One region of the Thermoanaerobacter sp. RKWS2 genome, then DNA from elsewhere that is predicted to be linked to it. Evidence: predicted binding sites of a transcription regulator. Region 1 holds the regulator's gene; the other holds the start of a gene.

What was found. The regulator HrcA, encoded in region 1, represses chaperone genes, less so after heat shock. The targets are predictions, from matches to a motif close to ATTAGCACTCANNNNNNNTGAGTGCTAAT.
Region 2: groES (co-chaperone GroES) is a predicted target of HrcA. The motif match lies at 3,809-3,837, and genes of this name have one in related genera.

The regions. Positions count from the first base shown of each region.
Region 1 is NZ_CP110888.1:1,041,022-1,046,826, reverse strand. Features, by position in the region: gene dnaJ (molecular chaperone DnaJ) at 1-449, opposite strand, end outside; gene dnaK (molecular chaperone DnaK) at 505-2,340, opposite strand; gene grpE (nucleotide exchange factor GrpE) at 2,358-2,939, opposite strand; gene hrcA (heat-inducible transcriptional repressor HrcA) at 2,962-3,993, opposite strand; gene hemW (radical SAM family heme chaperone HemW) at 4,088-5,215, opposite strand; gene lepA (translation elongation factor 4) at 5,212-5,805, opposite strand, start outside.
Region 2 is NZ_CP110888.1:647,954-653,758, reverse strand. Features, by position in the region: partial or broken gene ltrA (group II intron reverse transcriptase/maturase) at 1-1,204, opposite strand, end outside; tRNA gene OEI98_RS03280 (tRNA-Arg) at 1,687-1,763, opposite strand; gene groL (chaperonin GroEL) at 1,859-3,484, opposite strand; gene groES (co-chaperone GroES) at 3,499-3,783, opposite strand; gene OEI98_RS03265 (hypothetical protein) at 4,019-4,993, opposite strand; partial or broken gene OEI98_RS03260 (IS200/IS605 family accessory protein TnpB-related protein) at 5,335-5,805, opposite strand, start outside.

The DNA of each region.
Region 1 (5,805 bases):
ATTTCTTTTTCTGCCCCAAAAGCAGCTTCTTCAAAAGTTAAAGTAAGGTCATATCTTATGTCATTACCCTTTTGAGGTCCTGTTTCTGCTCTTCTCCTGCCAGTACCAAAGAAATCATTAAAAATATCGCCAAATATATCGCCAAATCCTCCAAAGCCTCCAAAATCAAAACCGCCCTCTCCAAAACCTCCTTGACCAAATCCACCTTGGCCAAAACCGCCTTGCTCAAAGGCTGCGTCTCCAAATTGGTCATATTGAGCTCTTTTTTGAGGGTCGGAGAGAATTTCGTAAGCTTCGTTTATTTCTTTAAATTTTTGCTCTGCTTCTTTATCTCCTGGGTTCAAGTCAGGATGATATTTCTTAGCAAGCCGTCTATAAGCCTTTTTTATTTCCTCTTCTGTGGCATTTCTATCTACTCCTAATATTTCATATAAATCTTTTTTAGCCACTTTCTCACCTGCCTTTCATTACGTAAATTAGAACCAGGTAAAACCTGGTTCTATATTATTTATTATCATCCTCCACTTTGTAATTGGCTTCATAAACATTGTCCTGTGTTGTACCTTGTCCAGCACTACCAGTATTTGTAGCTCCTCCCGTTTGTCCTCCCGCTTGTTGGTATATTCTTGTAGAAACTTTGTAGAAGGCTTGTGAAAGTTTCTCAGAAGCATTTTTAATCGCTTCTATATCGCTTCCTTCAAGAGCTTTTCTCACATTTTCTATTTCTCTATTTATTTCATCTTTTTCAGCTTGCGTCATCTTATCTCCAAGGTCTTTCATTGTTTTTTCAGCTTGATAAATGAGAGAATCTGCTTTATTCCTTATTTCGATTTCTTCTTTCTTCTTCCTATCTTGTTCTTCATACTGCTTAGCCTCATTAATCATTCTTTGTATCTCTTCTTCTGACAAATTAGTTGTAGAAGTAATAGTTATATCCTGAGATTTGCCAGTACCTAAGTCTTTTGCAGAAACATGTACAATTCCATTGGCATCTATGTCAAAAGTAACTTCAATTTGAGGTACTCCTCTTGGAGCTGGTGGAATCCCTGACAAAATAAATCTTCCAAGAGTTTTGTTGTCTTTTGCCATAGGCCTTTCGCCTTGTAACACGTGTATTTCAACAGAAGTCTGATTATCCGCCGCAGTAGTAAATATCTGGCTCTTTCTTGTAGGTATTGTAGTATTTCTCTCTATAATCTTAGTAAATACTCCACCTAATGTCTCTATACCCAAGGACAAAGGTGTTACGTCCAGTAAGAGAATATCTTTCACTTCTCCGGCCAATACTGCCGCCTGTATAGCTGCACCTATAGCCACTGCCTCATCTGGGTTAATTCCTTTGTGAGGTTCTTTACCCATTATTCTCTTTACTGTCTCCTGTACCAAAGGCACTCTTGTAGAACCACCAATGAGAATGACTTTATCAATATCAGAAGGTTTTAAACCTGCGTCGCTTAATGCTTGGTTAACAGGACCTACAGTTGATTCTACAAGGTCGGAGATTAGCTCTTCGAATTTTGCCCTTGTAAGATTTACATCTATATGTTTTGGACCTGTAGCATCAGCAGTAATAAATGGCAAGTTTATATTAGTAACCGTTGCAGAAGAAAGCTCTATTTTTGCTTTTTCTGCGGCATCTTTTAGTCTCTGCAATGCCATCCTGTCACTTCTTAAGTCAATTCCATATTCTTTTTTGAAGTTGTCAGCAAGCCAATCTATTATCCTTTGGTCGAAGTCATCCCCACCCAAATGGTTATTGCCACTTGTAGCCAAAACTTCAAATACTCCATCTCCTATTTCCAAAATAGAAACATCAAAAGTACCGCCACCTAAGTCATAAACCATTATCTTTTGATTTCCTTCTTTGTCAAGTCCATATGCCAAAGCAGCAGCTGTCGGCTCATTTATTATTCTCAAAACCTCAAGACCTGCAATCCTACCTGCGTCTTTTGTAGCCTGCCTTTGGCTGTCATTGAAATAAGCAGGAACAGTAATTACCGCCTGTGTAACTTTTTCGCCCAAGTAAGCTTCTGCATCAGCCTTAAGCTTTTGCAAAATCATTGCAGAAATCTCTTGAGGTGTATACTCTTTATCGTCAATTTTTACTTTGTAATCAGTTCCCATGTGTCTTTTTATAGACATTATAGTCCTGTCAGGATTTACAATTGCCTGCCTTTTTGCAACTTGCCCTACTAACCTTTCTCCTTCTTTAGTAAAAGCGACGACTGAAGGCGTAGTACGAGCTCCTTCTGCGTTAGGTATTACTACAGGTTGGCCTCCTTCCATAACAGCAACACAAGAAAATGTAGTTCCTAAGTCAATTCCTATAACTTTCCCCATATTTTTCAACCTCCTTTTTATTTTGCTACTTTAACCAAACTTGGTCTTATTACTTTATCTTTTAGATAATACCCTTTTTGGAAAACTTCAATAATTTCATTTGGTTGCTTTCCTTCTACCTCTTCCTGCATTACAGCATGGTGTTTATAGGGGTCAAAAATCTGCCCCTCTGCTTCAATTTCTTTCACACCAAATTTATCCAATATTTTTTTAAACTGCCTGTAAATTAATTCTATCCCTTCTTTTAGAGAATTATAATCTCCACTGCTTGCCAAAGCTCTTTCAAAATTATCCATAATAGTCAAAAGTTCTAAAATCACTGTTTCTTGCCCGTAATCGATCATCTCAGCTTTTTCTTTTTCTATTCTTTTTCTGTAATTTTCAAATTCTGCTTTCAATCTTTGTGCAATATCTAAATATTCTTGAGCTTCAGCCTCTTTTTGCTGAAGTTTTTGCTTTAATTCCTCTATTTCATCAACCGTTTGTTGCTTATGCTCCTGCTGTGTTTGTTCTTCCTCTTCAGGAGGCCCTTCCATTTGTTCATTTGATTCTAAATTATTTACATCCTTTTCCTCCTCTTTGTTAATTTCTTTTTCCATCTCTTCCACTTATATCACCTCGTTATATTTCATCATTGTATATACTCGACAAAAGATTTGAAAGCTCTTTTGTCATCATATTGATTTCGTTAATCAACCTTCTATAATCCATTCTTGTAGGTCCTATAATTCCTATTGTACCCACCACACGACCGTTAATCTTATAAGTGGTTTTTATTACGCTTAAGTCTTTCATCTCTTCAAACTTGTTTTCGCTTCCTATTCTCACATCTATAAAATCTACTTCAGGCTCTAAAACTTCGTTCAATAACGACTTGTTGTCCAAAAGATTGAAAAAATTTTTTGCTTTGCCTAAATCCTTGTATTCAGGAAAATCTAAAATATGGGAAGTTCCATCCGCATAAATGTCCGTTTCTTGTAACTGCTTCAAGCTCAAAAGTATAGTGTTTATCAATTCGTCGGCTATAAAAGCTACCTCTCCCAACATCTGCCTTAAATCTTTTTGTAAAAACTCAAAAATATCTTTTTCGCTTTTGCCAGCAATTTTGTCATTTAACAAATTGTTTAAAAACTCAAAGATAGTTCTATCTACATTTTGGCATAAATTTAGCAAGTAATTTTTTACAATTCCTGTGTCTGTCACTACTAAAAAGATCATTTTATTAGAAGCAACAGGTATAAGTTGGATTTTCCTTATTCTATCAGGGTTCAACCTTGGCATTTTAGCAACTGTAGTATGGTGAGTTATGTTAGCCAAAATTCTTGCATATTTCTTTACAATTTCATCAAACTCCGCTATAATTTCCTCGCGAGTATTATAGCTAATTGGAGGGTCATTGTTTATATAATTTCGAAGAATGCTGTCTACATAAAATCTATATCCTTTATCTGAAGGTATTCTTCCTGCGGAAGTATGAGGCTGCTCCAAATATCCCATTTCTTCTAAATCCGCCATTTCGTTTCTTATAGTAGCAGAACTTAATCCTATATTGTACTTCTTAGCTATTGTTCTCGACCCTATTGGCTCTGCCGTCATAATATAATCAGTAATAACCGCATATAGTATTTTTTTCTTCCTATCATCTAACGGCATTTTCACCACCCCATGTATTATTAGCACTCTACTCGATTGAGTGCTAATTCATGTTTTTAAAATACCACTCTTATAATTTTTTGTCAATACTCATTTAGGGCAGAAATTCTTCAAAAATGACGTTAGAGACATCAATACCCCTCTCGGTAAGTTTTGCACACTCATTATCAATCTCAATTAGACCTTCATTTAAGTATTTTTGTATTACTTTTTTGTAAAATTCAAACAAACTGATACCAAATCTTTTCTTAAAATCCTTGTCACACACTCCTTTTGTCATTCTCATTCCTAAAAACATAAACTCAGCCATTCTATCTTCTTTTGCCAACTTTATTTTTTCCTTAACTGCACTTTTTCTTTCTAAAATGCTCTTAATATAGTCTTTTATATTTTCAATATTACTATATCTCACACCCTCCATATAAGAATGGGCTCCTGCACCAAATCCCAAATAATTTTTGCATTCCCAGTATAAAATATTGTGGCGACATTCAAATGTGGGCAATGCAAAATTAGATATTTCGTAATGGTGATAACCTTTTTCTTTTAAAAACTCTATACCCCAATGATACATTTTAAGCTCTTCTTCCTCATCAACTATAGGCAACTGACCCTTTTCATAAAGTCTGTAAAAGGAGGTGTTAGGTTCTAAAATCAAGCTATAAGTAGAAACATGCGTCGGCTGTAATTTTACTACTTCTTTTAAAGTTTCTTGCCACTCTTTAAAGGTTTGAGTAGGAAGAGCATACATCAGGTCAATATTTATATTGCCAAAGAACTTTTTCACTAACTCATAATTTTCAAAAAAATCTTCTATTGTATGAATTCTACCTATATATTTTAAAAGCCTATTTTGAAAAGCTTGAAGTCCAATACTTACTCGGTTTATCCCGTTGTCTTTATAAATTTTTAGTTTTTCTTCAGTTATAAGGCCGGGATTCATTTCAATAGTAATTTCGCAACCATCAAGTATTTTATAATTTTTAAATACAGACTTCAATATCTTCTCTATATAAGAAGGAGGCAAAAGGTTAGGGGTACCTCCTCCTATATAAACCGAAACCACATTATAATCTTTTGTAGAATTTGATTCTATTTCCATAAGTAGTGCCCGAATATAGTCGTCAAAAAGATAATCATAGCCTGCATAAGAATTAAAATCACAATAATAGCATTTTCTTTTACAAAAAGGAATGTGAATGTATAATCCTATCTCCCTCATTTTTCATCATCTAGCTTCAATATTGACATAAAAGCCTCTTGAGGTATTTCAACACTTCCCACCTGTCTCATGCGCTTTTTACCTTCTTTTTGCTTCTCCAGAAGTTTTTTCTTACGAGTTACGTCTCCTCCATAACACTTGGCAAGAACGTTTTTTCTCAAAGCTTTTACAGTCTCTCTTGCAATAATCTTAGAGCCTATTGCAGCCTGGATTGGAATCTCAAAAAGATGCCTTGGAATATTTTCTTTTAACTTTTCTACAATTTTTCTCGCTTTTTCATAGGCTTTATCTTTATGAACTATCATGGATAAAGCATCTACCAATTCGCCATTTATTAAAATATCAAGCTTTACCAAATTAGATTCTTTATACCCTTTAAGCTCATAGTCGAAAGAGGCGTAACCCCTTGTTCGTGATTTTAAAGCATCAAAAAAGTCATATATTATCTCATTTAAAGGCATTTCATATTTTAAAAGTACGCGAGTTTGTTCTAAATATTCCATTCCTAAATATGCTCCCCGTCTATCCTGGCAAAGCTCCATAACTGCCCCTACATATTCAGTAGGCACCATAATAGTAGCTTCCACAAT
Region 2 (5,805 bases), 390 kb from region 1:
TTTCCATATACATGCCCTTAGTCTTCGCCTTATCCATTCGTCAAGGGTTTTCATTATGCTTTTCGCGTCTGCTAATCCAAAATAGTTGACCCATCCTGTTGTTATTTGATTTAGTCTTTTTATTCTGTTTTCCATGCTTATTCCCTTGTTCCGATTGGTTATTTCTCTTACTTTTTCCTTAAACCTTTTGATGGATTTTTCATGGATTCTTATTCTTACTTCGTTTTCTTTTGTGTAGAATGAAAATCCAAGAAATTTTCTTCTCCATGGTCTATCTACAGCACTTTTTGCTTCGTTGACTTTTAGTTTTAATTTGCTTTCTATGAATTTCTTTATGCTCTTCATTACTCTGTTTCCTGCAGACCTGCTTTTTACATATATGTTGCAGTCATCTGCATATCGGCAGAATTTATGCCCTCTCCTTTCAAGTTCTTTGTCTAGTTCGTCCAACATTATGTTTGCTAATAGGGGACTTAATGGCCCTCCTTGGGGTGTCCCTTCTTCTGTTGATACTTTGATTCCGTTTATCATTACTTCTGATTCTAGGTATCTTCGTATTAACTTTAGTACCCTTTTATCTCCTATCCGCTTTTCTAGTTTGGACATTATTATGTCGTGGTTTACTCTGTCAAAGAACTTTTCTAAGTCCATACCTACAACCCATGTGTATCCTTCATTTATGTATGCTTCTGCGGCTTTTATTGCGTCTTTTGCACTGCGTCCTGGTCTGAATCCATAACTGCTATCAGAAAATGTATGGTTGTAGACTTTATTTAGTATTTGGGCTATTGCTTGTTGTATTAGTCTGTCTAGTACTGTAGGTATTCCTAGTAGTCTTTTTCCTCCATCAGGTTTGGGAATTTCTACTCTTCGCACTGGTTGTGGTTTGTATTTCCCCTCCAGCAGTTGTTGTTTTATGGTTGCCCAGTTTTCTTTGAGATACGGTAGAAGTTCATCTACTCCCATCCCATCGACTCCATGGCTTCCTTTATTTGCAACAACGCTTGTATGCTGCTTCCATGTTCCCTCGTTCTACTATCATTTCAAGCATCTTGCCGGTATATCTTTGTACCTCGTTTCTTCCATCTTCCGACGCCGATGATATACTATGCACTTCCGTTGTCTTTTGAAATTCCATTTCTCTATTCAACGGATAGCCTCTTTGTTGAGTTGTCTGCAGTCTCTGCATATCTTTCGAGTCCATAAGATTTCCAAAACCTCCTAACGTTCGGTCCTTCCTTATCTATTCATGTCTAGATAAGTACTATGACCTCTGCTGACTTCTCAAGGTTCAGCCATACATCACTGCATGGGTTGTCACTTCAGATTTTACTTCCATGACTTATCCTTGAGACCTCCCCGGGTAAGAACGATAACTTTCATCTCATATATCTGCCAGATTTACTGTATGGGATTCGGGTAGTGTTGGACTTCGTTTTGTTACGCAAACTCATCCATCCCAATTCAGCCTCTTATCTGGTTCTTGTTCATCAGACCGAGATTTTGCCTTAAGCTTCCTTCAGATTCCACCTCACGATGGACACCCTTGCTCTTGGCTAGTGGTTCCCACTACCAAGCCCACAGCGGACTTTCACCGCCTAGTTATCGCCCATGCCGGGCGCACATAAAAAAGGATTCTAACTATAAGATAGTTAGAATCCTTGATATTACTAATTTCTATGGTAATGGTGCGCCCGAGAGGACTCGAACCTCCGGCACGCAGTTTAGGAAACTGCTGCTCTATCCTGCTGAGCTACGGGCGCTTAATATTATTACAAAAGTATTTTATCAGACAATCGCAAAAGTGTCAAGTTTAAAAAGCTTAAAAAAGGCTGAGCCTCAACTCAGCCTTTTTTGATTACATCATATCCATTCCTGCTCCGGGATTTGGCATTCCTGTATTCTTCTCTGGTATGTCTACTACTATTGCCTCTGTTGTGAGTATCATTGAAGCAATTGACGCAGCATTTTGTAAAGCTGTCCTTGTAACTTTTGTTGGGTCCACAATACCTGCTTTGAACATGTCTGTGAATTCTTCCTTGTAAGCATCATATCCGAAGTTTGGATCTTTAGCAGCTTTTATTTTTTCTACTATTACAGAACCGTCAACACCAGCATTTGTTGCAATTTGTCTTACAGGCTCTTCTAATGCTCTTAATACTATCTTAGCACCCGTCTTGAAATCACCCTCTAAGGAGTCAACTACTTTTTGTACATCTTCTATTACATTGAGAAGGGCAATACCGCCACCAGGTACTATACCCTCTTCTACTGCTGCTTTTGTAGCTGCTAATGCGTCTTCAATTCTGTGTTTCTTTTCTTTGAGTTCTGTCTCAGTTGCAGCACCAGCTTGAATTACAGCTACACCACCAGCCAATTTTGCAAGTCTTTCTTGTAATTTCTCTCTGTCATAGTCTGATGTCGTTTCTTCAATCTGAGCTTTTATTTGATTTACTCTCTTCTTAATTTCTGATGGATCACCTGCGCCACCTACAATTGTTGTATATTCTTTCGTAACTTTTACTTGTCTTGCACGGCCAAGCATATCTAATCTTACATCTTTCAAGTCATAACCTAATTCTTCGGAAATTACTTGACCGCCTGTGAGTATTGCTATATCTTGTAACATTTCTTTTCTTCTGTCACCAAAACCAGGAGCTTTTACAGCTACACATGTAAATGTACCTCTTAATTTGTTAACAATTAATGTTGCCAATGCTTCTCCTTCTACGTCATCAGCAATAATGAGAAGCTTCTTGCCCTGCTGTACTATTTGTTCTAAGAGTGGTAACAAATCTTGAATATTTGAGATTTTTTTATCTGTTATAAGAATAACAGGCTCTTCTAATACTGCCTCCATTTTTTCAGCATCTGTCACCATATAAGGGGAGATATATCCTCTGTCAAATTGCATTCCTTCAACAACTTCAAGAGTTGTACCTAATGTTTTTGATTCTTCAACAGTTATAACTCCATCTTTTCCTACTTTGTCCATTGCTTCTGCAATGAGCTTTCCTATCTCTTCATCAGCTGCTGATATAGAGGCAACGTGAGCAATTGACTCTTTATTATCTATAGGTTTAGATATCCTCTTTAATCCCTCAACTGCAGCATCAACAGCTTTTGCAATGCCTCTTCTTAAAAGCATTGGGTTAGCTCCTGCAGCGAGGTTTTTAAGCCCTTCACGAACCATTGCTTGTGCTAAAAGTGTTGCAGTTGTTGTACCGTCACCAGCAATATCATTAGTTTTTGTAGCTGCTTCTTTCAAAAGCTGAGCCCCTTGATTTTCAAATGGGTCTTCTAATTCAATTTCTCTCGCAATTGTAACACCGTCATTTGTTACTGTTGGGGAACCATACTTTTTGTCAAGTACCACATTACGACCTCTTGGTCCTAGTGTAACTTTTACAGTATCCGCAACTGCATTAACTCCTCTTTCTAATGCTCTACGAGCTTCTTCACCATATTTGATTTGTTTTGCCATTTTTAACTACCTCCTTATTCGATAATTGCTAGAATATCGCTTTCTCTTAAAAGTAAATATTCTTCACCATCTAATTTAACTTCTGTCCCAGCATACTTGGAGAAGATTACTCTATCACCGACTTTAACTTCTAATTCTACCTTTTTGCCGTCTATGTATTCCCCTGTTCCTACTGCAACTACTTCACCTTGTTGTGGTTTTTCTTTTGCTGTACCAGGTAGAATGACTCCACCTTTTGTAACTTCTTCTGCCTGGATTACTTTGACCACAACTCTGTCTCCGAGCGGTTTTAATCTCATACTCTTTATCCCTCCTCCTTCATTTGTTAGCACTCAACTTATGTGAGTGCTAATCCCAATCTCTATATTAATTTAAGTGGTAAAACATATCAAACCTTATTATAGCCTATTTTAGGCCATATAATCTGATTATTTATGATTTTGCCCAAATATTATGATTTTATGCCATTATTTATCGATTTAGACTATGTTTCTGTATTTTGTATTTAAAAATAAAAAAATACAGGGAAAATATTTATTCCCCTTTACCTTCAGATTTAACTAATCCTTGTTGTTTAAGATAATTAATCATATTATACATATACTGCTGCTGTTCCTTTGTCAACATAGATTTTAGATTGTCTATAATTGCTACCTGCTGGTCAGATAATCCTTGAGGTAATGAATTGTTTTCTTCTTTCTCTAATTGTTCCTCTGTTTCTTTTTTATTGGTATCTAAAATTTTATCTCCTTCCTCTATTTTCGATATTTCCCCTTTATCTTCTATTCTTTCTATTTCCTCTTTATTTTCTTCTGCTTTTTGCTCTTCTTCCTCCATACTCCTAGTAGAAGATTGTAATTGTTTTTTCTCTTCTTTCATGCTGTTCATAATCCCCTCTGCTTTGTTTAATACTTCCAACAATTTTATATTCTTTGCCAGCTTATCAGTTTCTTCTAACTTTTCTTCAGGAATTATAGGTCTTAGGGCCTCATAAATATCAATTATTTTGTCGAAAATATTGTCTTTATCTTCTTCTTTTGAATATTTCTCCATTTTTTCTTGCAAATTCTTCAACGCTTCATGAAATTTTAAAAACTTATCTATCACAATTTTTTTATCTTCCGTTATGTAGGGTTTTATCGCTTTCAAAATTCCTATTTTATCTACTTCTACTTTTTCTGCCACTTCAATTTCTTCTTCTGAAAGGCTCATCAATTTTTTTTGTATTTCAATTATTTCGGCTATTTTAGAGAAAATATCTACATAATATTGGTCTCTCTTGTTTAGATAAGGCTTTATGCTACCTACAAAATCTTTTCCCTTTGTTATCACTTCGTACACATCTATTGAAGTTTTTTTATTTTCCTGCGGTGAAGATAATTCATCTTTATCTTCTTCTGTAACTTCTTCTTTTTCTCTTTCCTTTTCTATACCCATTACCTGAAATCTCACAAATGCTACTATCAAAAGTTCTACAGCAAGTATTTTTAATAAAAACTCCTTTTGCAAAACAAATTCCCCCTATTTTTAATCTCTTACTAAATATATGTAAGGGGCTAGTCTATTATTATAGACCACCCCTATTTTTTGTCTAATTTTTTTCCCAAATAATTATTCCTGGAACAAATAGAAGTATTAAAATTATTATTATGAAAATCCAAAACCATCCTGCAACAAAACCTGCTCCTTTTTCTTCTGGCATAAATACTACCTGGTTACCCAAACTGTACAAAAATGTACAGTTTAGATAGCTGGGGTATTTGTAGTCCGCCTTTCAGGCTTTCCCAGCCCCAGCAGGCGGTATTTGGGAAAGCCATAGCCCCTGCCCCAAGAAGCAGGAACTCACGTCCTTACGGGTCTCCCCACTTGCCCCGAATGTAATACACCCTTCAGGGCAGAGACATCTCTTAATACCCTCTCAGGGGAGAGTGGCGTTACCACCGCTACCTTGAGAACTCGCCAGAAATCATAGGTACTAAAACTTGTTCCATCCAGAGGTTCTAGCACCCTTCCTGGCTCACTCTCAAGACTTTGTAAAAATTCTATTGCTTTGTTTATCTCCTTTATATATTTCTCTCTTAAATGCTTGTTTCTGATGGTTTTCTTTACGTACTCTTTTAATTCTTCTAATTCTTCTACAGTCAATGCGTTGAGAAACTTTATATAATTGTCTGGTATCTTTTCTTGCAGTCCCAACCCTCTTCTTGCTATTACATAGGCTGCTGCTATATCTTTTGTTATCATATACTGCGGTGCATATTTTAACATCCCTATTATTGAGGTGTAAGAAGGATTGACTTCTATTACTTCTATCCCTTCTC